One region of the Lacrimispora cavernae genome, then DNA from elsewhere that is predicted to be linked to it. Evidence: riboswitches for the same ligand, from Rfam matches in the RefSeq annotation. Region 1 holds a riboswitch; each other region holds the start of a gene.
What was found. Region 1 has a riboswitch for thiamine pyrophosphate ahead of thiC (phosphomethylpyrimidine synthase ThiC). Riboswitches for the same ligand answer to the same signal wherever they lie in the genome.
Positions count from the first base shown of each region.

Region 2: it holds a riboswitch for thiamine pyrophosphate, as region 1 does, so the genes downstream of both, thiT (energy-coupled thiamine transporter ThiT) here and thiC (phosphomethylpyrimidine synthase ThiC) in region 1, are expected to answer to the same signal.
Region 3: it holds a riboswitch for thiamine pyrophosphate, as region 1 does, so the genes downstream of both, ABFV83_RS12255 (thiamine-binding protein) here and thiC (phosphomethylpyrimidine synthase ThiC) in region 1, are expected to answer to the same signal.

Region 1 covers NZ_CP157940.1:4,337,478-4,345,193, forward strand. The annotation lists gene ABFV83_RS20290 (PTS sugar transporter subunit IIC) at 1-717, shown strand, start outside; gene ABFV83_RS20295 (PTS lactose/cellobiose transporter subunit IIA) at 749-1,063, shown strand; gene thiD (bifunctional hydroxymethylpyrimidine kinase/phosphomethylpyrimidine kinase) at 1,141-1,974, opposite strand; gene thiE (thiamine phosphate synthase) at 1,971-2,612, opposite strand; gene thiM (hydroxyethylthiazole kinase) at 2,599-3,486, opposite strand; gene thiW (energy coupling factor transporter S component ThiW) at 3,500-4,054, opposite strand; gene thiC (phosphomethylpyrimidine synthase ThiC) at 4,099-5,406, opposite strand; TPP riboswitch at 5,501-5,607, opposite strand; gene trpA (tryptophan synthase subunit alpha) at 5,659-6,432, opposite strand; gene trpB (tryptophan synthase subunit beta) at 6,425-7,609, opposite strand; gene ABFV83_RS20335 (phosphoribosylanthranilate isomerase) at 7,555-7,716, opposite strand, start outside.
Region 2 covers NZ_CP157940.1:155,550-163,265, reverse strand. The annotation lists gene ABFV83_RS00775 (alpha/beta hydrolase) at 1-985, opposite strand, end outside; gene ABFV83_RS00770 (DUF6320 domain-containing protein) at 1,015-2,871, opposite strand; gene ABFV83_RS00765 (GNAT family N-acetyltransferase) at 2,884-3,390, opposite strand; gene ABFV83_RS00760 (response regulator transcription factor) at 3,566-4,267, opposite strand; gene ABFV83_RS00755 (helix-hairpin-helix domain-containing protein) at 4,289-5,044, opposite strand; gene ABFV83_RS00750 (DMT family transporter) at 5,147-5,572, opposite strand; TPP riboswitch at 5,901-5,999, shown strand; gene thiT (energy-coupled thiamine transporter ThiT) at 6,026-6,697, shown strand; gene ABFV83_RS00740 (bifunctional 5,10-methylenetetrahydrofolate dehydrogenase/5,10-methenyltetrahydrofolate cyclohydrolase) at 6,795-7,631, opposite strand; gene ABFV83_RS00735 (cyclodeaminase/cyclohydrolase family protein) at 7,646-7,716, opposite strand, start outside.
Region 3 covers NZ_CP157940.1:2,588,266-2,595,981, reverse strand. The annotation lists gene feoB (ferrous iron transport protein B) at 1-135, shown strand, start outside; gene ABFV83_RS12280 (FeoB-associated Cys-rich membrane protein) at 197-334, shown strand; gene ABFV83_RS12275 (transcriptional repressor) at 431-886, shown strand; gene ABFV83_RS12270 (HD-GYP domain-containing protein) at 932-1,546, shown strand; gene ABFV83_RS12265 (DUF6110 family protein) at 1,651-1,944, shown strand; gene ABFV83_RS12260 (heavy metal translocating P-type ATPase) at 2,014-4,089, shown strand; TPP riboswitch at 4,135-4,246, shown strand; gene ABFV83_RS12255 (thiamine-binding protein) at 4,310-4,606, shown strand; gene ABFV83_RS12250 (ABC transporter permease) at 4,575-5,336, shown strand; gene ABFV83_RS12245 (ABC transporter substrate-binding protein) at 5,359-6,384, shown strand; gene ABFV83_RS12240 (ABC transporter ATP-binding protein) at 6,428-7,171, shown strand; gene ABFV83_RS12235 (MerR family transcriptional regulator) at 7,312-7,716, shown strand, end outside.

The DNA of each region.
Region 1 (7,716 bases):
TTTGCAATTGTAAAAAACATGTTTGGCACAACCCCGATGGAGTGGATCTATAAGAGCATTCAGATTCCGCTGCAGGGATTGACGGATTCCTTTGGCGGAGTCATTGCCATGGGATTTTTGATTCCGTTTTTCTGGTTCTTCGGCATTCATGGCTCCACTCTTGTGGGGGGAATTATGGGCCCCATTCTTACTGCCAACACTGCCGCAAATCAGGCAATTATTGACAGCGGCCGGGAGCTGACTCTGGCAAATGGCGGACATATTGTTACCCAGCAGTTTCTGGATCAGTTTATAACGGTTACAGGGGCAGGGATCACCATTGGCGTGGTCATATACCTTACATTCTTTGCCAAATCTACCCAGTGCAAGCAGGTCGGCAAGCTGGGGATCGGTCCTGCGTTCTTTAACATCAATGAGCCGGTGCTTTTCGGCACACCGATCGTGTTGAACCCTATTATGGCAATTCCCTTCATGCTGATGCCCGTACTGTCGGGAATCATTCAGTATCTGGCGATTTATACGGGACTTTGCCCCATGTACAAAGGGATTCTGGTGCCATGGACGTGCCCGCCCATTATCTCAGGATTTTTAATCGGAGGCTGGAGAACGGCATTGCTGCAGGTGGTGATTTTGGCATTGTCATTCTTCGTATATCTGCCTTTTATCAGGGTGATTGACAAAATGTATGAAAAACAGGAACATCAAACCCAGGGTTGATTGTTTCTGTGCAGAGAGAAAAGGTGGAAAGATGCAGGAAATGGAACTTATTTGCTTTCAGCTGATCACTGCGGCAGGCGGAGCAAAATCAAATTATATTAAAGCAGTGCAAAAAGCAAAACAAGGAAGATATGAAGAGGCGGAAAGTCTGATCGCAGAGGGAGATGAAATGATGAAGCAGGGGCACCTGCCTCATGGGGATTTGATACAGAGAGAAGCGGCAGGAGAGCCGGTGTCTATGGGGCTTATCCTGACTCATGCGGAGGATCAGATGATGAGCGCAGAGGTCTTTAAGGTCATGGCCGAAGAGATCATTGATCTTTATAGGAAACTGGAAAGCAAATGAAACTGTCTGTTATGGCGGGAGCAGGTGATGCTTCCCGCCATAACCGGCATAATAGCTTTCTTTACAGTTTCTCGTTTTTATTTCCTTTTCGTTTCACTCAGCGGAATGGTTTCTGTTTTCCAACCGTGCCACAAAGGCCCCCGCCCCTTTCCCAGCTTTAATCCGGCCTTTAAGGCTCCGTTTAAATAGGACTTTGCCGCGCAGATGCTATCTTCCAGCCCCATGCCTGCAGCCAGTCCGCAGGCAATGGCAGAGGACAGGGTACATCCGGTTCCATGGGTATTTGGATTGTTGATCCGTTTACCTGAAAACCAGGTGACAGATCCGTTACAGCATAGAACATCGTCAGCCCCCTGGTCATTGTGTCCTCCTTTTAACAGGAAAGAAGTCTGAAATACCTGGGAGAGCTCCAAGGCGGCTTTTTCCATGTCTTTTCCAGTGCATATCCGCCGCCCTTTTGTGGATAAAAGGGCTTCTGCTTCCGGTATATTGGGGGTAACCAATGCTGCCAGCGGGAACAGTCTGCTTGTTAAAGCATTAACATCCTCTGGGTTTAAAAGAGAATGTCCGCTGGTTGATACCATGACCGGGTCCACGATCACGGGAGATTGGTTATACTTTCTCAGCTTTTCTGCAATGATTTCTATAGAAACGGAGGTCCCGGCCATGCCGATTTTTACAGCTTGCGGCGGAATATCGGTAAACACGGCCTCAAGCTGGGCGGCAAGCATCTCCTGGCCAACCGGTTCCGTCAGAAAAACACCTGTAGTATTTTGTGCGACCAGGGCGGTAACAACGCTGGAGCCATAGACACCCAGAGCCGCTGCGGTCTTTAAATCCGCCTGTATTCCGGCGCCGCCGCTGGGATCGGTGCCTGCTATGGTGAGGAAGGAAGGGAGAATCAGGCTCATTGGCTCACCACCTTTAAAAGCTGCTCTTTTAAGCGATGGACGGCCTCGGTAATATCCTTTTGTCCGAATATGGCGGAAACCACCGCGGCCCCGGCTGCGCCGGTTCCTTTCAGACTGGAGACATTTTCTGCGGTAATTCCTCCGATTGCCGTTACAGGAATAGGAACGGAGCGGCAGATTCCAGACAGTTGTTCCAGGGATAAGGGAATGGCATCCTTTTTTGTGGAACTTGGGAATATGGCTCCTGCGCCTATATAATCAGCCCCGTCTAGCCATGCCCTTTTCGCCTGGTCTATGTTTTTAGCAGTTACGCCCAGAATGCGGTCCGGCCCCATGAGCCGGCGGACCTCTGCCGGAGGTAAATCCTCCTGTCCTACGTGTACGCCGTCCGCATCGCACTTAAGGGCGGTTTCCACATCATCGTTGATAATCAGCGGGATTTTGTAACGCCTGGTAATCTGGCGGACCATAATGGCTTCTTCCAGAAATGCGTTTTTATCCATGTGCTTTTCACGGAGCTGGAGAAGGGTCACCCCGGCAGAAAGAGCTTCTTCGATCTGGGCTTCTAAGGTTTTTTCTCCTGTAAATGTCTGGTCTGTTACCGCATACAGGAGCAGCATGTCTTTATGAAACTTCAATGTTTATCCCTCCTTTTAAGGTGCTGTCATCCAGAAGGCTTATCTCATCAATAAAGCAGCAGCGGAAGCTGCTTGTACCAGCCTGGAGTGTCTCCGTTTTTTTAGCAGCCCGCTCCCCGCAAAGGCCGGCGGCAGCCGTGGCAAGAGCGGCTGCCTGGAAAACGGCGTGTTGGGAGGAGGCAGGCCCGGCGGATGCCACATAGGCGGCAATGATACCGTCCAGCATACAGCCGCTTCCCGCAATACGGGTCATTTGGGGACAGCCGTTCCTGATAAGACAGGTTTCCTTCCCGGAAGTTACGATATCAATGGCCCCGGTCATGACGGCCACAGCCCCGGTTGCAGCACTCAGTGCCCTGGCTGTTTCCTTAAGAGCCTCCATGGTATCTTCCCTTATTTCATCAGAAAAAGAAGCATCAACTCCCCGGGCTGAGGAATCAGAGCTGTTTCCGCTTTTTCCATTTTTTCCGGTCAGTTCCTTTAACAGGATCCTAAGCTCTGACGCATTTCCCCTGATAACAGTTGCTTTTACTTCTTTTAGAAGGGAAAGAGCCATTTCGGTCCTGTAACGGGATGCGCCGATTCCTACCGGGTCAAAGATGACCGGGTGGTTTCGCCGGTTTGCTTCCAGCCCGGCCTTTATCATTGCAGCTTCTGTAGTCTCTTTGGGGGTTCCTATGTTTAAAAGAAGGCAGTCGGACAGGGCGGATATTTCTGAAGCTTCTTCCGGCTGGTCCGCCATAATGGGAGAACCGCCGCAGGCCAGAATGATATTTGCCACGTCTCCTGCCGTCACATAGTTGGTGATGCAGTGGACGATGGGCTTCTTTTCCCGGACCAGCCCGGCCAGGGAATCATGAAACTTCCTATTCATATTCAACATCCTCCTATTCGTTGATGAGCCGTTCAAAATAGGAGAACAGGCCAAGGCGGCGCAGCATTGCCAGTAAGACCGCAGCCAGTATGGTCCCCGCCAGGGTGCTCATGAAAAACGGAGCTACAAAGAAAAAGACGGCTACTTCTTTTCCCATGAGAAGGGCTGCCACCGGATAGCAGAGCAGCCCACCGATGAGCCCTGTCCCAATTACTTCCCCAAGATAAGCCGGCAAAAGCTTCCTGGTCTTTTGAAACAGACAGGCCCCGAGAAATGCCCCTGCCATGCTTCCCGGAAAGGCAAGCAGACTTCCGGTTCCCATAAGATTCCGTATAAGAGAAGCGGAGAAAGCCATGGAAACGCCATAGATGGGTCCTAAGAACACCCCTGCCAGGACATTAGCCAGGTGCTGTATTGGAAAGCATTTAGAAGCTCCCACCGGAATGGAAAAGCCGGAGAGGGCTACCGTAAGGGCTGTCAGCATTCCGCTGACCACCAGCTTTTTCACCCGCACCCTGGAGGCAGCAGAAGAATTGCTACAAATAGTAGGTGATATTCGATCATTCATGAAAATTCCTCCTGTTTATGTAATTTAAAAATTTTCATAAGCTATCATTCATCGTAAATATTGACGATTTCCCCGTCCAGAATCCGGTTCATATTTTTCATGGCACAGAAATTGCCGCACATGGAGCAGGTATCTTCTTTTTCCGGTTTTGACGCTGCCCGGTAGCGTCTGGCTTTTTCCGGGTCAATAGCCAGTTGGAACATGGCTTCCCAATCCAGCCGTTTCCTGGCATCGCTCATCTTATGATCCCACTCCCTTGCGCCCCTGATGCCTTTGGCAATATCAGCCGCATGGGCCGCAATCCGGGCGGCAACGATTCCTTCTTTCACATCTGCTCCATCCGGCAGCTTCAAATGCTCTGCAGGAGTTACATAGCAGAGAAATGCCGCTCCGGCAGCAGCTGCCACTGCTCCTCCGATGGCAGCGGTGATATGGTCATATCCCGGCGCAATATCTGTGACAAGGGGTCCCAGAACATAAAAGGGTGCACCCTTGCAGATGGTCTGCTGTATTTTCATATTAGCTGCAATCTGATCCAAAGGCATATGGCCGGGGCCTTCAATAATTACCTGTACATGTTTCTCCCATGCCCTTTTTGTCAGTTCCCCAAGAGTCACCAGCTCCTCGATCTGGGAAATATCAGATGCATCTTCAATGCATCCCGGACGGCAGGCGTCTCCCAGGCTTAAGGTCACGTCATGCTTCTGACAGATTTCCAGAATGCGGTCATAATGCTCATAAAAGGGATTCTCTTCACCGGTCATCTCCATCCAGGCAAAGACGATAGACCCGCCTCTTGAAACAATGTTGGTCAGCCGTTTTGTTTCCTTGAACCGCCTGGCAGTCTGCTTGTTGATTCCAACGTGAATGGTCATAAAGTCCACCCCGTCTTCCGCGTGCATTTCCACGATCCGTATCCATTCCTCAGCGGTGATTTCCCGAAGAGGCTTGTGATAGTAAACCACAGCATCGTAGATCGGAACCGTGCCAATGATAGCCGGACATTCGGCCGTCAGCTTCCTGCGGAATTTCCGGGTATCCCCAAAGGAGCTTAGGTCCATAATGGACTCTGCTCCCATGAGAACTGCGTCCTTTACTTTCTCAAGCTCCATGTCCAGGTCATTCAAATCCCTGGAGGTTCCCAGATTCACATTGATCTTTGTACTCAGCATGGAGCCGATCCCGCTGGGCTTTAAACAGCTGTGGTTCTTATTTGCCGGAATGGCGGCTTTTCCTTCTGCTACCAGCTCCCGGAGCTTTTCCGGCTCCCATTGCTCGTGTTCAGCTACTGCCGTCAGTTCCTTTGTCAGAATGCCTTTTCTTGCGGCATCCATTTGTGTGGTGTAATTCATTTTTGTTCCTCCTTTGTCTCGTAAGCGGAGGGATTGTAAGGGCTCATTGCGCGCAAAAAGAGCCTATACCAACAGGTATAGGCTCGGAACTATGCAATCATCCTATATGAATCCCTACGTTGGCATTACCCAAATCAGGTTATAAAGGTCGAAGTTGATTACTTCCTCTCAGCCCGCCTACGAGCTCCCTCTTGTGGCACTAGTGTAGCATTCCCCTTTCTGCTTGTCAAGGAAAACCTCCCGGACCGGCTGTCAGCCGGAAATGGCGGCCTTCATTTCCTTTACATAGTCGCAGACAGGTCCTATACAGTCTTTTCCATATTTTGCGGCGATTTTCACAATGGCGCTGCCCACAATGACTCCGTCCGCATGTTGACTCAATTCCCCTGCCTGCTCCGGTGTGGAGATGCCAAAGCCAATGGCGCAGGGAATATTCTTTGTCTCCTTTACAAGAGAAACCATTTCCCTGATGCCTGTGCCTAGTTCATTTCTCACACCGGTCACGCCCATGGAAGAAACGCAGTAGATAAATCCTTCCGATTCTGATGCAATGGTCCGAATGCGTTCCTTTGAAGTGGGAGCGATGAGAGAGATCAGTTCGACCCCGTATTTTTTGCAGAAGGGCAGCAGTTCCTCCCGTTCCTCAAAGGGCATATCCGGCACGATCAGGGCGTCAATGCCGCTTTCTGCCGAATTTTTTATAAACCGTTCACTTCCATAGACGAAAACAGGATTGATATAAGTCATAAAAGCCAGAGGAACATCGGTTTTTTGGCGTATCCGTTTTACAGAATCAAAAAGCTTATCCGTAGTGGTTCCTGACGCCAAAGCCCTCATATCGGCTTCCTGGATCACGATCCCTTCTGCAATCGGGTCAGAAAAAGGGATTCCAAGCTCAATGAGATCTGCTCCGGCTAAAGCCATGGCAGGAACCAGCTCCTCTGTGGTGGCAAGGTCAGGATCTCCAGCCGTGATAAATGGGATAAATGCCTTTCCCCTTAAAAATACTTCACTTATTCTACTCATAGATTTCAACCCCCTTATAACGGGCAATGGCTGCCACATCCTTGTCGCCCCGCCCGGATAAATTGATGACGATGACCTCATCCTTTTCCATGGAAGGAGCGATCTTTCTGGCATAGGCTACTGCATGTGCGCTTTCAATAGCCGGAATGATCCCTTCCAGACGGGATAAGTATTCAAAGGCTTTCACAGCCTCCTGGTCCGTAACAGAGACGTAGGCGGCTCTTCCCGAATCATGAAGTGCTGCGTGCTCCGGCCCTATGCCCGGATAGTCAAGTCCTGCGGAAATGGAGAAAACAGGGGCGATCTGGCCGTACTCATCCTGGCAGAAATAGGATTTCATGCCGTGGAAGATTCCAAGAGAGCCTGTGGAAATGGTAGCCGCGTGCTTTCCTGTCTCAATGCCGTGCCCTGCGGCCTCGCAGCCCACCAACTTCACGGAAGGTTCATTTATAAATTCATGGAAGATTCCCATGGCATTGCTTCCTCCGCCCACGCAGGCGATCACCATGTCAGGAAGCTTCCCTTCTGCTTCCTTTAGCTGAGTGCGGACCTCTTTGCCGATGATGCTCTGAAAGTCCCTGACAATGGTGGGAAATGGGTGAGGGCCCATGACTGACCCTAAGACATAATGGGTGTCAGCCACCCGGTTGGTCCATTCCCTCATGGTCTCATTGACCGCATCTTTTAGGGTCTGGGTGCCGCTTGTTACTGCGTGGACCTTTGTGCCTAAAAGCTCCATACGGAATACATTTAAGGCCTGACGGTCCGTATCCTCTTTTCCCATAAAGACCTCGCATTCCATTCCCATGAGAGCGGCGGCGGTAGCAGTGGCAACGCCGTGCTGCCCGGCCCCTGTTTCAGCGATGACCCGGGTCTTTCCCATCTTCTTTGCAAGAAGGACCTGGCCCAGGGCGTTGTTGATCTTGTGGGAGCCGGTGTGGTTTAAATCCTCCCGCTTTAAATAAATTTTCGCTCCGCCTAAGTCTTTCGTCATCCGCTCTGCGCAGTAGAGCAGGGAGGGCCTTCCCGTATATTTTTTGTGAAGCTCCTGAAGCTCTTTTAAGAACTCCTCGTCATGGCTGTATTTCTCATAAGCTTCTTCCAGTTCATTTACTGCATTCATCAGCGTTTCGGGGACAAACTGTCCGCCGTGCTGTCCAAACTTTCCTTTTGACATGGCTGTTCACTCCTTACTATTTGTATGATTTCTTTTATTTTCCCTGGGTCTTTTTTGCCCTCTGTTTCCACAGAACTGCTTAGATCCAGGCAAAAGGCCTTTGTTTT
Region 2 (7,716 bases), 310 kb from region 1:
CCATATCTCTTGCCGGCTTTGTGTGCTCTGTTTTCACCTTCCGCACCACTTTCCCATCAGGCTTTACATTGATATGGAAAATGATCTGCAAAAACGATTCCACCTCATCCCAGGCCTCCCGGCTTTCGGGAATTAAGTCCAGTCCCATCTGAAATACATGGAACATCCCCTCATAAACGGAAACCCGCCGCTTTACTCCCGCATTTTTTAATTTATCCGCTACAGTCAGCGTATCGCTCAAAAGCACCTCATAGCTTCCCACCTGCATGAGAACAGGAGGAAATCCCTCATATTCCCCGAACGCAGGAGAAATATAAGGAATACCAGGGTCCTCTCCGCCAATATATTCCGAATTGTAAAGCATGTTATCCGTAGAATTTCCAAACAGCGGATCGATTTCATAATTGGACACATGACTTTCTCCGCTGTTGGTCAAATCCGTCCAGGCTGACATGGTGATAAACCCTCCTGGAAGAGCAATTCCATGATCTTTCAGATATAGCCCAAGCGCCAGGCTTAATCCGCCTCCGGCAGAATCCCCGGCCACCACAATATGCTCCGGCCGGTACCCTTTTTCCTCAATAAGCCACTCATAAGCAGCCACTGCATCCTCCAAAGCGGCCGGAAATGGATGTTCCGGGGCCACCCGGTAGTCAAGGGTCAAAACGTCCCCGCCATAGCTTAGCTTGGAATACCGGACCGCAAATCTCCGGTAAATGTTCTTCATCGGCCCGATGTAGCCGCCGCCGTGAAGCTGCAGGATCACCCGCTCCGTCACCACTCCAGCGGGGCGCAGATACTCCATTTTTAAATGTCCAAGCTCTATGATTTCGTATTCATATCCCGCCGGACGGATCCAGGCAGGCTCCACCGGATTTCTCCTCAGCTCTCCTGTCCTGATAGGCTGTTTCAGCGATGTTTCCATTACATTCTGCATCATATCCCTCACCAGACTTCCTCGTACACTTACTTTTCTTCGGCTCATCAACATCCCCCTCCTTTTACAGCACTTTTTTACACATGAAACCGCCTTTTCAGTTCTGTTTTCACACTTCTGTCTCCAAGTAAAATGGTAACAGCCAGAATGATCACTGTTACCGTCACAGTAATCAGGGCCAGAAGCGGCCTGGTAAGCAAACCCGTTGCCCATAAAATCAAAGGAATAAAGCTGAACACTGTAACAGCGATCTGATACATAAAATAGCTCTGCCAGTTCATACGGTTCACAAGAATCAGGAAGACCACCGATAAATCCGCAAACAGAATGGTGCTTGGAATCCCGTAATTCACGGACCAGCCATTATAACCTGTAGAATGGTCCAGGGCCACTAAAAGCACCTGCGCAGCTACCGTCTGCAATAGGATCTTTGAGGCCAGATTCGCATGGCGTAAAATGGAATATTCGACCGTAAGAGCCGTATAAGCCATAAGCCCGATGGCGATGATGGACCACATGGAGCCGGAATAGGTGGCATAATTAATAAGCCCCAGAACAGCTCCCACCAAAAACAGCAAGCCGTAAAAAATGAATGCCAGCTTTTTAAGCCTTTTTCGGTCATACCGGATCTGAGGATACATGCCCAGATTGTCCCTGTTGTCCGGAACTCCGTTGCTCTCTAAGTTAACCGGGATTTCCATTTCCCTTAGAAATCCGAAAAAACGGTCCTGAAGCCTGGTATCCTGAAATACGGAAGTAAAGGTCACGATCATCTCTTCCCCATAGGAACAGACCCCGCACTTTATAGGCTGTCTCTTGGAAACGCCGATCATTAAGGAAAATCTCTCGATTTCTTCCCTGTAATCCTCTTCTATTTCTATGGGGCCGATATTGGAAAGAGTCATGGTGTAGGCTTTATCATTTTTCCGGAAGATCAGATTTAAAGCACACCATTTTACAAAAAGGGGCGCAGCCCGCAGATACCATTTCTTTTCATTGGAAACATTATAGGAAATGATCTGTTCCATCTTTTCCTTTGTGATCTTTATATCCATCTGCCTGCTTACCGCTTCCAGCACCTCTGAAAAGGTATGTTCCTCACTGGTGGATAAAAAGTCAATAAGGGTCACAGCAAAAAAATTAGCAGTTGTCTCCGAGCCGAAAAATGTCCTCAAATTAATGGGAATGCTGATGCCGATGGATTCCTCCCAGGGCTTTCCTTCAAGATATTCCTGATAAATAGCCCAGATCAGGGCGGCCGTTAAAAATCTGGTGATGCTGACCCCATAGCTTTTGGCAGCCGTTTTCAGCATCTTTAAATCCACATAACCGTGAAGAACATTTTCCTCATCAAGAGGAAGGGCTTCTCCTGTAAGATGATATGCCTTTCTGGAGCTGTATTTGCGCTTTTCGGTCTTTTTATAATGGCGGACGTAGCTGTCCTCCACATTCATGGAAACATCCGACGATATTTTCTGAGGCGCCTGGTGGCCGGTCCTGGAATTTTGCTTAAGATCCAGATACCGGTAAACCAGTGCCTTTAAAAAGTTCACCGCTCCCAGGCCGTCTGTGACCGCATGGAATACCTCCAGATTGATCCGCCTGGCAAAATAAGTGACCCGGAATAAAAAAAGCTGGTTGCTGTGAGGATCAATGTATTTGCAGGGATAGGTGGTTTCCCGTTCAATCACCGGCATCCTCTTATTGTTTTCAAAATAATACCAGAAAAATCCCCTCCGCAGCCTCACTGAAAATCCTTCGAACTGGGGAAGGATTTCTTCCAGTGCCCTTTGCAGAGTACCCGGGTCCACCTCTTCCTTTAAAACCGCAGCGATCCGGAATACATTACTTAAATTCTCACTGGCTATGACCGGAAATATCTTTGCCGTATTGTCAAGCCGTCTCCACCGTTCTCCCTGGGGACTTCTTTTCATACTGAAGGTGCCTCACTTCCCTGTATCCATAAAATCGAGCCGCATATCATACCAGACAGCGCCTCCGTGGACAGACCCGGACACGCCCATGTTTTGGTATCCGAATTTTTCGTAGTAATGAATCAGCCTGTCCTTGCAGGTGAGGATCATTCCTTTCCTGCCTCTTTTGACTGCTTCTTCTATAAAACGGTTCATTAAAGCGGCGGCAACTCCCTGTTCCCTCCACTCTTTTATTACATCAAGTCCAAACACGCTCTGGTAAGCACCGTCTGGTTTATGAAAATCAGCTTTCTCAAACATTTCGTCACAAATAGTATTCCCATCTGTAGCGCAGCCATTAATAAAACCGATAATCCTCCCGTCGGAAAGCTCTGCCACAAGGAAGCATTCAGGAAAATGACTGATCCTCTGCTCAAAGGCCTCCCGCCCTGCCGCCTCTTCCGGAGGAAAACAGAGGGCCTCCACTTCCGTTACCCGGTCTAAATCTTCTTTTCTTACTCTTCTGATTTTGTAATCCATCCTATTGTTTCTCCGTTTCCAAAACTGATCCTTGGTTTTTTCTTCCCCATACTAAGAAAAGGCGGATTCCCCCGGTATCCCGTTGGAAATCCTCCTCTTTCTTTTTCTGGACGCAAAGGTCAAATACCCTGCAGCATTCACCAGATACAGGAATGCAGGCATTCCTGCTCCTCACTCATTGCTTGCAGAAATAATATCCTACGCCCCACTTGGTATGCACATATTTGGGATCGCTGGGACTTGGTTCGATCTTCTCTCTAAGACGCCTTACATGAACGTCTACCGTACGGACATCTCCCGTATCCATAGCCTTATTTCCCCATACGTAAGTAAGAAGCTGCTCCCTGCTGTAAACCTTACCCGGATTGCAGGCAAGAAGCTCCAAAAGGTCAAACTCCTTTGCCGTTAAATTAATCTCTTTTTCAGCAATAAACACTCTCCTGCTGTCCCGGTCCAGCTTCAAATCGCCTTCCTTCACCACCTGGCTGTCTTCCTGGCTGTCCCGCTTGTTCTTCTTTGAATTCCGGCGCAGGATGGCCTTGATCCTGGCCTTTACCTCAAGAATGTTAAAGGGCTTTGTAATATAATCGTCGGCGCCGTATTCCAGGCCCAGGATTTTATCCATATCATTGCCCTTAGCCGTCAGCATGATGATGGGCATCTCGGAAAATTCCCGAATGGCCTGACACACCTCATAACCGTCATATTTGGGAAGCATGACATCCAAAAGGACCACATCATACTCTTTCTGCTTTGCCAGATTAATGGCTTCCTCTCCATCATAGGCACAGTCCACTTCCATACCGTCCTGTTCCAGACTGAATCTCATTCCTTTTACGATGAGTTTTTCATCATCAACTACTAAAACGCTTGCCATACTACACCTCTGTCCTATATTTTAAACCGTTATGTCGTCTTTTATTTTTTGAAACGCTGCATCTTTAATGCCGGATATCTTCATGATATCCTCGATCTTCTGAAATCCGCCGTGGCTCTCCCGATACTTAAGAATATCGTTTGCCTTGGCTTCTCCGACTCCCCGCAGGGTCATCAGTTCCTCTTTGGTGGCTGTATTTAAATTCACCTTGTTTTTTTGTACGCTGGATGAAGCCTCTGCCTGTAAGGAAATCTCTCCCCTGGCCTTCGCCGCTTCCACCTCTTCCTTGCCAGGGACCACGATCTTCATGCCGTCCTTGACCTGCTCCGCCATATTTAAATATTCTGCCGCAGCCCGGTCAGTGACTCCGCCTGCCTTCTCGATTGCCTGAAAAACCCGGCTTCCTTCCTTAAGCTCATAAACACCGGGAGAAACAACTTCTCCGCAGATATGTACGTAGAAAGGCAGGACCGTTTCCTCTCCTGCACTTCCTATGCTGCCCTCTGCCGCCTCTATAGCCAACCGGCCGGTTCCGCCGGAAACCGGCTTTACACCGCCTGGTTCCTGGATTCCGGTTCCTGCCAGACCGTCATCCCCTGACCTGCCATCACCTGCTGCCTCAATTCCGGTAACCATTTCTCCGGAATCATAAGCCGATGCCTCTGACAGAGAAATTCCCGGCCTGCGAGCCTCCTGGCTTCTGTTCAAGCCGTAACATACACCAGCCCCTAAAACACACAGGGCCATAAGGGCGATTTTAACTTTTGGGTACTTCATGATATCCCTCCTCTTACAAAAATTCTCAAAAAAGGATACCATCTTCAGCCTATGTTACTATTCTACCTAAAGAAATAGGTAAATACAAGCACTATTTCCAAATTAATTAAATATCATGATTCCGATGATGGCAACAACAGCACCGATCAGCTTTTTCCATTCAAATCCTACCTTTTCAACGCCGAACAAGCCAAACAGCTCGATAGCGTAGGCCACAATGATCTGGGAAATTACGATAATCAGAGCCGCCTTGGCCGGCCCCAGAGTTCCCATGCTCCTCACTACCGTATAGGTGATGAATGCACCCATAACGCCGCCAATCAATAAGTACTTGGGCTGTACGTCAAAAAGGCCTGAAATGTTCTCCCTGCCGGAGAAATACCACAGGATAATGCAGGTCAAAAATGCCGTAAGCTGTACCCAGCCCGTAGATACCCACATACTGGTCTGTTTGGTCACTCCCGTATTAAAAACCCCCTGTATGCTCATAAGTGCTCCGGATATAAGAGCTATAATAAAGCCTGTCATTAAAACAACCTCCGTATCTTCAATTTGTATAGAATGAATCAAATGAATACGCCCGCATATCCACTTGATTCACAGACTCAAGGCTGAGAGACACAATTCTTTCAACCTTATTTCTTTAACTAGGTTGTACTTTATTTGCATTTTTATACTGAATTACAATTTGGTTACAAATCAGACATAGGGAAGCACCTGATGGCATAATTATCCACCTTTCAAAAATACGTTTAATCCGTCAAACGATAAATGCCAGATCCATACCGCAGTATAATTTTATATGGCTTGACAAGCCTGTAGTTTTGCGCTATACTCACAGCAAAATTATATAAATCACACACGCTAGGGGAGCCTTTGGCTGAGATTGGTAGAAACCGAACCCTCACTACTTGAACCGGATAATGCCGGCGTAAGGAAGCAACAGTAGTCCCCTCCTGCGCACACAAAGGAGGATTTTTTATGTCATTTTTTCTAACTTACTCTGCGGAAAACGAAGAGTACTTATTAAAGCCGGCCGGATACCTGCTGGTGATCATTCTGTTTGCCGCAATTTTTTTCACCCTGCATCTTCTGGGCAGATCATCTTCCAAATCTCAAAAGCTGCAGACCCGTCAGATGGTTTACTGCGCCGGCGCCATGGCGCTTGCAATGGTAACTTCCTTTATGAAAATTGTTTCTCTTCCTTTTGGCGGCTCCATCACCCTGTTTTCCATGCTGTTCATCTGCCTGATCGGCTATGTTTACGGCGTAAGGGCCGGGGTCATGACCGGGGTTGCCTACGGGATGCTGCAGTTAATAACAGGACCCTATATATTTGCTCCCCTCCAGGTTCTCCTTGATTATCCCTTAGCCTTTGGCGCTTTGGGGCTTTCCGGGCTGTTAAGCAATAAAAAGCACGGCCTTGTGACCGGATATGTGGTGGGTGTCGCCGGCCGTTACCTGTGCCATGTGATTTCAGGCTATATATTCTTTGCTTCCTATACGCCGGAAGGCATGAATCCAATTGCTTATACCCTGGGCTATAATGCTACCTATATCCTGCCGGAACTGATCCTTACCGTTGTAATCCTGTATTTCCCTCCCGTGCTGGGAGCCATTGGCCAGGTGAAGCGGCAGGCCGTAAATGGGTAAGAAGGCTTTCATAAAAAACAAGCGGCATGAAAGGAGCAGAAAGCTCCCATGCCGCTTGTTTCATTTTTACAATACCGTCTTATCAGTTTTCCATATTCTATCTTTTAAGAGCAGCTAACACCAGGTGCCTGGCCAAAACAGCTGTTGTCACAGCCCCCACACCTCCTGGTACAGGAGTTGCCATGGAGGCGGTGCCTTCTAAAGAATCAAAATCCACATCACCGCAAAGCTTCCCATTTTCATCCACATTGATCCCAACATCCACCACCACGGCATCCTTTCCTACATAAGAGGCATCCACCATCCTGGCCTGGCCTGCGGCAGCTACAAGGATCTGGGCATTTTTGCAGGTTTCCTTTAAGTCTTCTGTGCGGGTGTGGCAGATGGTGACCGTTGCATTTTCCTTTAGCATCAGCATGGATAAGGGACGCCCTACTACCATGCTTCTGCCCATGATGGCTACCCGCTTTCCGGTCAAAGGGATATCATTGGCCTTTAATACCTCCACAACTGCCTCTGCCGTACATGGTGCAAATCCCGTATCGTCTCCAGCAAATACTTTGGCGATATTTTCAGGAGATATGCCGTCTAAATCCTTTTCCGGATGGATCATGTGCTCAATGTCTTTTTCCTTTATCTGCTTTGGCAGAGGGCGCAGAAGAAGTATGCCGTCAATGTCCGGATCATCGTTGATTTTTGCAAACTCTTCCTTAAACGCTTCATCGGTTATGTCCTGGGAAAATGGAAAGCTTTCCCCTTTAAGGCCAAAGCTTTCCATTTTCTTTAAGGCTCCCCGCTCATAGGATAAGTCGTCGGGACGTTCTCCCACCCGAACAATGGCAAGCTTTGGAGTCCTTCCTTTTAAGCCGCTTAAAAGCTCTTCCACCTGTTCCTTGATTTTTGCAGACACAGCTGCGCCCTTTAAGGTTATCATGTCTGTTTTCCTCCTTATTCTGCCTTTAATGCAGCTTCCACTTTTGCATAAATGGCGTCTGCCTTTCCGGTTCCATCCTCTGCCA
Region 3 (7,716 bases), 1.7 Mb from region 1:
CTCACAGGAACTTTTGGAATCTTTACTGTTGTTGCCTTTGCCCTGATCGCAGGATTCATTTACCTGATGGTAAGACCGGCAAAGGAAGAAAAGACATCAAACATTCATTTAAACAGTGTGGCAGGAGCTAAATAAGCTCCGGCCACGGCTGGAAGCCTGCACTTACCTGCAGGCTCAAAATATAAGGAGGTACTTTATGGGAACACTGGTTGTTTTAGTCGTTGTTGCCGGAGCAGTGGCTTTGGCAGTAAAGAGCATGATTCGTGATAAAAAGAACGGGAAATCCATTCAGTGTGGCGGAGAATGCAAAAATTGCGGAGGACATTGCCATTAACCCGGGCGGCAGAATTAAAAGCTGTTTTAGCCTTAAAAACCTGTAAACGGAGGCGTGCAAGTGGAGAGACAAACGAACATCAATGAGAAAAGAAAAATGCCTGACTCCAGAAGCTATCGCAGGACAAAAATGCAGAAAGAACTGATCATTGAGAAGCTGAAGGCAAGAGGCTGCAGGATCACAAAGCAGCGTTGTACGCTGTTAGATGTTATACTGGAGCATGAATGTTCCAGCTGCAAGGAGATTTATTATAAGGCATCAGGCGTGGATGAAACCATCGGTGCTGCGACCGTCTACCGGATGGTCAATATCCTGGAAGAAATCGGAGCCATCAGCCGGAAGAACATGTATAAAGTTGTTTATTCGGATACCTGTCCCATGGAAGAGGCATGTACGGTGGTTTTAGACGATGAGACTACTTATCAGCTTTCTGCCAAGAACTGGAATCAGGTGGTTCAGGCAGGGCTTAGTGCCTGCGGATATTTGGATGGCCAGAAGATATCTTCTATTATAGTAAAGCCCTGTGATTGTGAGAATGCAGATTGCATTTAATATGTGGTTAGCATTGACTAACTGGAGGGATGAGTATAGAAATTTATGGATAGGGGACCAGAATTAGAATTATGTTCAGGCAGTGTGGATTATCATGAAATCATCGAATGCATTGTGAGTGCATTGGATGCCAAAGACCCCTATACCGCGGGGCATTCCCAGAGGGTCAGCGATATGGCGCTGGCCCTTTCGGAGTTTTTAGGGCTTGATAAAAAGGAAATAGAGAAGATACATATAGCCGCTCACCTTCATGACATCGGAAAAATCGGGATTCCTGATTCTATTTTAAATAAGCCGGAAAAGCTTTCCGAGGAAGAATGGGCGGCCATGAAAAAGCATCCCAGAATAGGGGCTGATATTTTAAGCAAGTCCCGTCATTTAAAGGAGCTGAAGGATATTGTCCTGCATCACCATGAACGCTTTGACGGAAAAGGGTATCCGGAAGGCTTAAAGGGAGAGGAGATCCCTCTGGGCGCCAGGATCATAGCCATCTGTGATTCCATCGATGCTATGACGTCGGACCGGGGATACCGGAGTGCTTATTCTATGGAACACTGCTATGAAGAAATCGAAAAGAATCTGGGAGTGATGTACGATCCGCTGATCGGGGCATTGGCATTAAAGCATTGGGACAAGGTGACCAAAACGGCCCGAAAATGATAAAATTTATCAATAAACGGAATTGTATTTGACTGGTAAAACTATGCTTGATATGATTGCACTACAAAAGAGAAAATCTGGAAGCATAGAGGAGGACACAAAAGATGTGGGATATTTTAAAGCTTAAAAAGGCAGGAATCTTTGCCGGAGGCGTGCTCTTTGGAACAGCGGGAGTCAAGCTTCTTTCCAGTAAGGATGCGAAGAAGGTCTACACCAATTGTACAGCAGCCGCTTTACGGGCAAAGGATTGCGTGATGAAGACGGCCACCCTGGTTCAGGAGAACGCAGAGGACATCCTTGCGGAAGCAAAGCAGATCAATGAAGAGCGGGCAGCAAAGGAAGCTGAGGTCGGAGAGGAACCGGAATCAGTTGAAGACGGCAGCAGTAAGGCGCAATAGACGACAAAAGAAAAGGAGAGAGCGGGGCCAAAAGAGAAAAGGGCCCCGTTTTCTATAGGAGGATCAGACGTGAGATTTATCATCAAACATGAAATGTCAGGAAGACTCCGGGTCCGTCTTTCCCAGCCGCGGATGACCTGCCGGGAAGCCGACACTTTGTTGTATTACCTTCACGGCTTGAAAAATGTGACTGGAGTTAAGGTCTATGAGCGCACCGGCGATGCGGTGATCTCCTACGTTGGTATCAGAGAGGAAATCCTGGAAGCCCTGAAACGTTTTAGGTATGATTCTGTTGAAGTACCTGCCGGGGTGATCGAGCATTCCGGGCGTGAGCTGAATGCTGAGTACCAGGAAAGGCTTGTGGGCAGGGTGATGATGCGGGCAGTGAGGAAGCTTTTTATTCCCGGCCCCATAAAAACGTTCCATATCGGGCTTCAGTCTATGAAATATCTTGTCAGGGGGATCAAGTCTCTTCTTAGAGGAAAGCTTGAGGTGGCGGTCCTAGATGCCGTGGCCATCGGCGTATCCGTGCTGCGCGGCGAACTGGAGACAGCAGGTTCCGTCATGTTTTTGCTTGGGATCGGAGAACTTTTAGAGGAATGGACCCATAAAAAATCCGTTGGTGATCTGGCCAGAAGCATGTCCTTAAATGTCAGCAGGGTCTGGCTCTTAAGCGGCGGACAGGAAGTGCTGGTGGAGGCTTCCTCCATTGTACCTGGAGATGAGGTGGTGGTGCACATGGGAAATGTCATTCCTTTTGACGGAGCCGTGATTTCCGGAGAAGGTATGGTCAACCAGGCTTCCCTGACAGGAGAATCCCTTCCCGTGAAAAAAGAGGCGGATGGATATGTATATGCAGGAACCGTGGTGGAAGAAGGCGAATTGACCATCAAGGTCCGGGAAGTTTCCGGCTCCACCCGGTTTGAAAAGATCGTTACCATGATCGAGGAATCGGAAAAGCTGAAATCTTCCATGGAAAGCAAGGCCGGTCATCTGGCTGATAAGCTGGTGCCCTATACACTTATGGGCACAGGTCTTACCTGGCTGCTTACGGGAAATGTGACAAGGGCACTTTCCGTGCTGATGGTGGACTTTTCCTGCGCGCTAAAGCTTGCCATGCCAATTTCTGTGCTATCAGCCATCCGGGAGGCAGGCATGTACCACATAACCGTTAAGGGAGGCAAATATCTGGAGGCAGTGGCAGAGGCTGTGACCATTGTCTTTGACAAGACCGGAACTCTTACAAAAGCAAGGCCAACCGTGAAGGACGTGGTTACCTTTGGAGAAGAGAGTCCGGAAGAAATGCTTCGGATCGCCGCCTGTCTGGAGGAGCATTTCCCCCACTCCATGGCAAAGGCAGTGGTGACGGCTGCCAGAAACCAGGGGCTGGAGCATGAGGAAATGCATTCCAAGGTGGAATATATCGTGGCTCACGGGATTGCTTCGTCCATAAACGAAAGAAAAGTGGTCATTGGCAGTTATCATTTTATCTTTGAGGATGAAGGCTGTAAGGTGGCTGAGGCTTACCGGGAGAAATTTGAGAGCCTGCCCGAGGACTGTTCCCACCTTTATCTTGCCATTGACCAAAAGCTATCAGCAGTGATCTGCATTGAAGATCCTCTTCGGGAGGAGGCTGCGGCAGTTGTAAATTCCCTTAAAAAGGCAGGGATATGCAAAACGGTCATGATGACAGGAGACAGCGAGCGGACCGCAGCGGCTGTTGCCGCCAGAGTAGGGGTGGATGAATATTATTCAGAGGTACTCCCTGAGGAAAAGGCCCGTTTTATAGAACGGGAAAAGGCATCAGGAAATGTGGTCATCATGGTGGGGGACGGGATCAACGATTCGCCTGCCCTTTCCGCAGCGGATGTGGGGATCGCCATCAGTGACGGAGCTGAGATTGCCAGGGAAATTGCGGATATCACCATTGCGGCGGACAATCTTTATGAAATCGTTACGCTGAAGCTGTTAAGTGACAGCCTGATGAAGCGGATCCATAAAAATTACAGAAGCATTGTTGGCGTTAATACGGGCCTTATCCTTCTGGGAGTGGGAGGGGCCATGTCCCCCACGGTCTCGGCTCTGCTTCATAATACGTCCACCCTGGGGATCAGTTTGAGCAGCATGCGGAATCTGCTGACCTAGGAAGCCGGGATTGACATTCCCGTCTGTCTGATGTATACTTGCATTGAAAATTAAAAGGGGTGCTGGAGAAAGTCCGGCTGAGATAAGACAGTATTGTCTTAAACCCTGTAACCTGATCTGGATAATGCCAGCGTAGGAAGCTTTCAGGCTAAGCCTGTTCACCCGCCCGGATATCCGGGCGGTTTTTTTGTTTTCTAATAGATAAAAGGAGAGATGAGACATGAATGCAAGCGTAGCGATCCAGACATTGCCGGAGGCAAAAAATGATGAGGAACTGATCCGTATCGTTGACCAGGTAATTGATTATATCAAAAGCACCGGACTGAATTATTATGTAGGGCCTTTTGAAACCGCCATTGAAGGGGATTATGACCAGCTGATGGATATTGTTAAGGAATGCCAGCACATTGCCATCAGGGCAGGTGCCCCTTCTGTTGCCGCTTATATTAAAGTCACCTACCGGCCGGAAGGGGAGGTACTTACCATTGATAAAAAAGTCACAAAGCATCACAAGTAAGCTTTGGTCCTGCTCGGCGGTTGCCTGTCTTTTCATCTTATGGCAGGGAATCAGTACTTTGGGCCTTGTGGACCGGTTTATGCTCCCATCGCCCATCAGCGTTGGGAGGGCATTTGTAACGGAATTCCCGGTATTGGCGGTCAATGCAGGAATCACCCTTGCCGAGGCATTCACCGGGCTTTTTCTGGGGGTGGCGACCGGTTTTGTGATCGCTGTGATCATGGATCATTTTGCAGGTCTTTACCAGGCCTTTTATCCGCTTATTGTCCTGACCCAGACCGTTCCAACGGTAGCCATTGCCCCTCTTTTGGTATTATGGTTTGGTTATGGAATGGCTCCCAAGGTGATCCTCATCGTATTGACCACCTTCTTTCCCATAACCGTGGGCATGCTTACAGGTTTTAAGTCAGTAAATCCGGATGCAGTGAACCTTTTAAAGTCCATGGGAGCCGGAAAAGTAAAAATATTCCGCTATATCAAGCTTCCCGGAGCCATGGGGCAGTTTTTTGCAAGCCTTCGGATTTCGGTTTCCTATGCAGTGGTTGGGGCAGTCATTTCCGAATGGCTGGGAGGCTTTGGCGGGCTGGGCGTTTACATGACCCGGGTGAAAAAATCCTTTGCCTTTGATAAGATGTTTGCGGTCATTTTTCTCATATCGGCCATCAGTCTTCTTCTTATGAAAGGTGTGGACATGCTGTCTAAGAAATGCATGCCATGGGATAATCAGTGATAGGATAGAATTGGAGGAAAAAATGAAAAAAACAGGTTTGGCAATTTGTACGGCTGCAGTGGCCGCCGCATTTTTAACTGCCTGCGGAGGAAGTGGGAAACAGGCGGTAAGTACGAATCCATCGGATTTGAAAAAGATAACATTTGTTCTGGACTGGACGCCCAATACCAATCATACTGGACTTTATGTTGCAGAAGAAAAGGGGTATTTCAAAGACGAAGGGCTTCAGGTAGAAATCGTTCAGCCCCCCGAGGATGGGGCGGCAGTTTTAGTAGCTTCCGGGAAAGCCCAGTTTGGTATGTCTTTTCAGGATTCCATGGCTCCGGCCCTGGCAGGGGAAGATGCCCTTCCCATCACAGCAGTAGCAGCGGTCATCCAGCATAACACCTCCGGAATCATTTCCAGAAAAGGGGAGGGGATGGCGTCTCCAAAGGGAATGGAAGGAAAGAAATATGCCACCTGGGATATTCCGGTGGAAAAGGCCATGGTCAAAGATGTGGTAGAAGCCGATGGAGGCGATTTTTCCAAAGTTCAGCTGGTTCCCAGTACGGTAACGGATGAGGTTTCCGCATTAAAGTCAAAATCAGTAGATGCCATCTGGATCTTTTATGCATGGGCAGGTATTAAGATGGAAGTAGAAGACCTTGATACGGATTACTTTGCATTTGCAGATTTGAATCCTGTGTTTGATTATTATACGCCGGTCATTATTGCGGGAGATGAATTCTTAAAGCAGGATCCTGAGACAGCCAAAGCCTTTTTAAGGGCTGTGAGCAAGGGGTATGAGGAGGCCGTAAAAGATCCGGAAGGAGCGGCCGGCATATTACTTAAGGCAGCGCCGGAGCTTGATGAGAAACTGGTAATGGAAAGCCAGAAATATCTGGCGGATCAGTATAAGGCTGAAGTGGATGCATGGGGATATATAGACCCTGTACGGTGGAACAGGTTTTATGGCTGGCTGAATGAGAACGGCCTTTCCGGTTCTGAGATTCCGGAAAACGCCGGATTTTCAAATGATTATCTGCCTCAGCAAAATTCTCCCAAGTAAGATATGGGGAGGCTCATTGCCTGCAGAAATATAGGAGGAAACCATGACGCACTTAAAGGTGGAAGGCATTACAAAATCCTTTGATGGAAAGGCGGTCTTAAAAGGAGTGTCCTTAGAGCTTAAGGAAGGGGAACTGGTATCTCTTCTTGGAGTCAGCGGAGGAGGAAAGACCACATTGTTTCATATCATTGCAGGCCTTTCTCTGCCGGATGAGGGACATGTGTATCTGAATGAAGAGGAAATCACAGGAAAACCTGGGTTTGTCAGCTATATGCTGCAAAAGGACCTTTTGCTGCCTTACCGCACCATCGTGGACAACGTGGCCCTTCCCCTTCTCATTAAGGGCATGAAGAAAGCCGGCGCCAGGAAAAAAGCGGGAGAATATTTTAAGCTGTTTGGCCTGGAGGGAACGGAAAAGCAGTATCCTTCCCAGTTATCCGGCGGCATGAGACAGAGGGCGGCCCTTTTAAGGACCTACCTTTTTTCCAATCGAATCGCTCTTCTTGATGAGCCCTTTTCCGCTCTTGATATGATGACAAAACGGGGGGTACATGAGTGGTATTTAAAGGTGATGGATGACATTCATCTTTCCACCCTTTTTATTACCCATGATATTGACGAAGCCATTCTTTTATCAGACCGTATCTGCATTCTGACCGGATATCCCGGCCGGATTACAAAGGAGATCGTCATAAAGGAACCAAAACCCCGGGAAAAGGATTTTAACATTTCAAAGGAATTTCTGGAATATAAGAGAGAGATTTTAAAGCATTTGGAAGGAATATGATAGCATGCGGGCTTTTGAAAAGCCCGCTGTTTTTGTCTGGATTATGTGAAAGAAATATCAAAAACCTTATTGTAAGTATCAAGTTAATTTTGTATAATAAAGAGAGAAACCATGGAGATTGACTGCGGAGATTGATGAATATGATAAAGTTGACAAATTTCAATGTTAAAAAAATGACGATTGGAGAAATGGCGAAAATCAATCACATATCAGAGCAGACCCTGAGACTTTACGACAGGGAAGGGTTGTTTTCGCCCGTAAACAGGGATGAAAATACAGGATACCGCTACTATGACATTCGCCAAAGTGCCCAGCTTGACATGATCCGGTACATGAAAGCCTTGGGGATGCCCTTAAAGGAGATCCGGATTCACATGAAAAAGTGGGATATGGGACGGGTAAAACAGCTTCTTAGGGAAAACAGAGATGCCATTGACCAGAAGATCGTGGAACTTAATCTTCAAAAGCGGGCCATTGAACGGACTCTTGACAGCTATGACCGTTATGAGGCGGCTCCTCCCGATGGGGCTATAGTTATGGAGTAC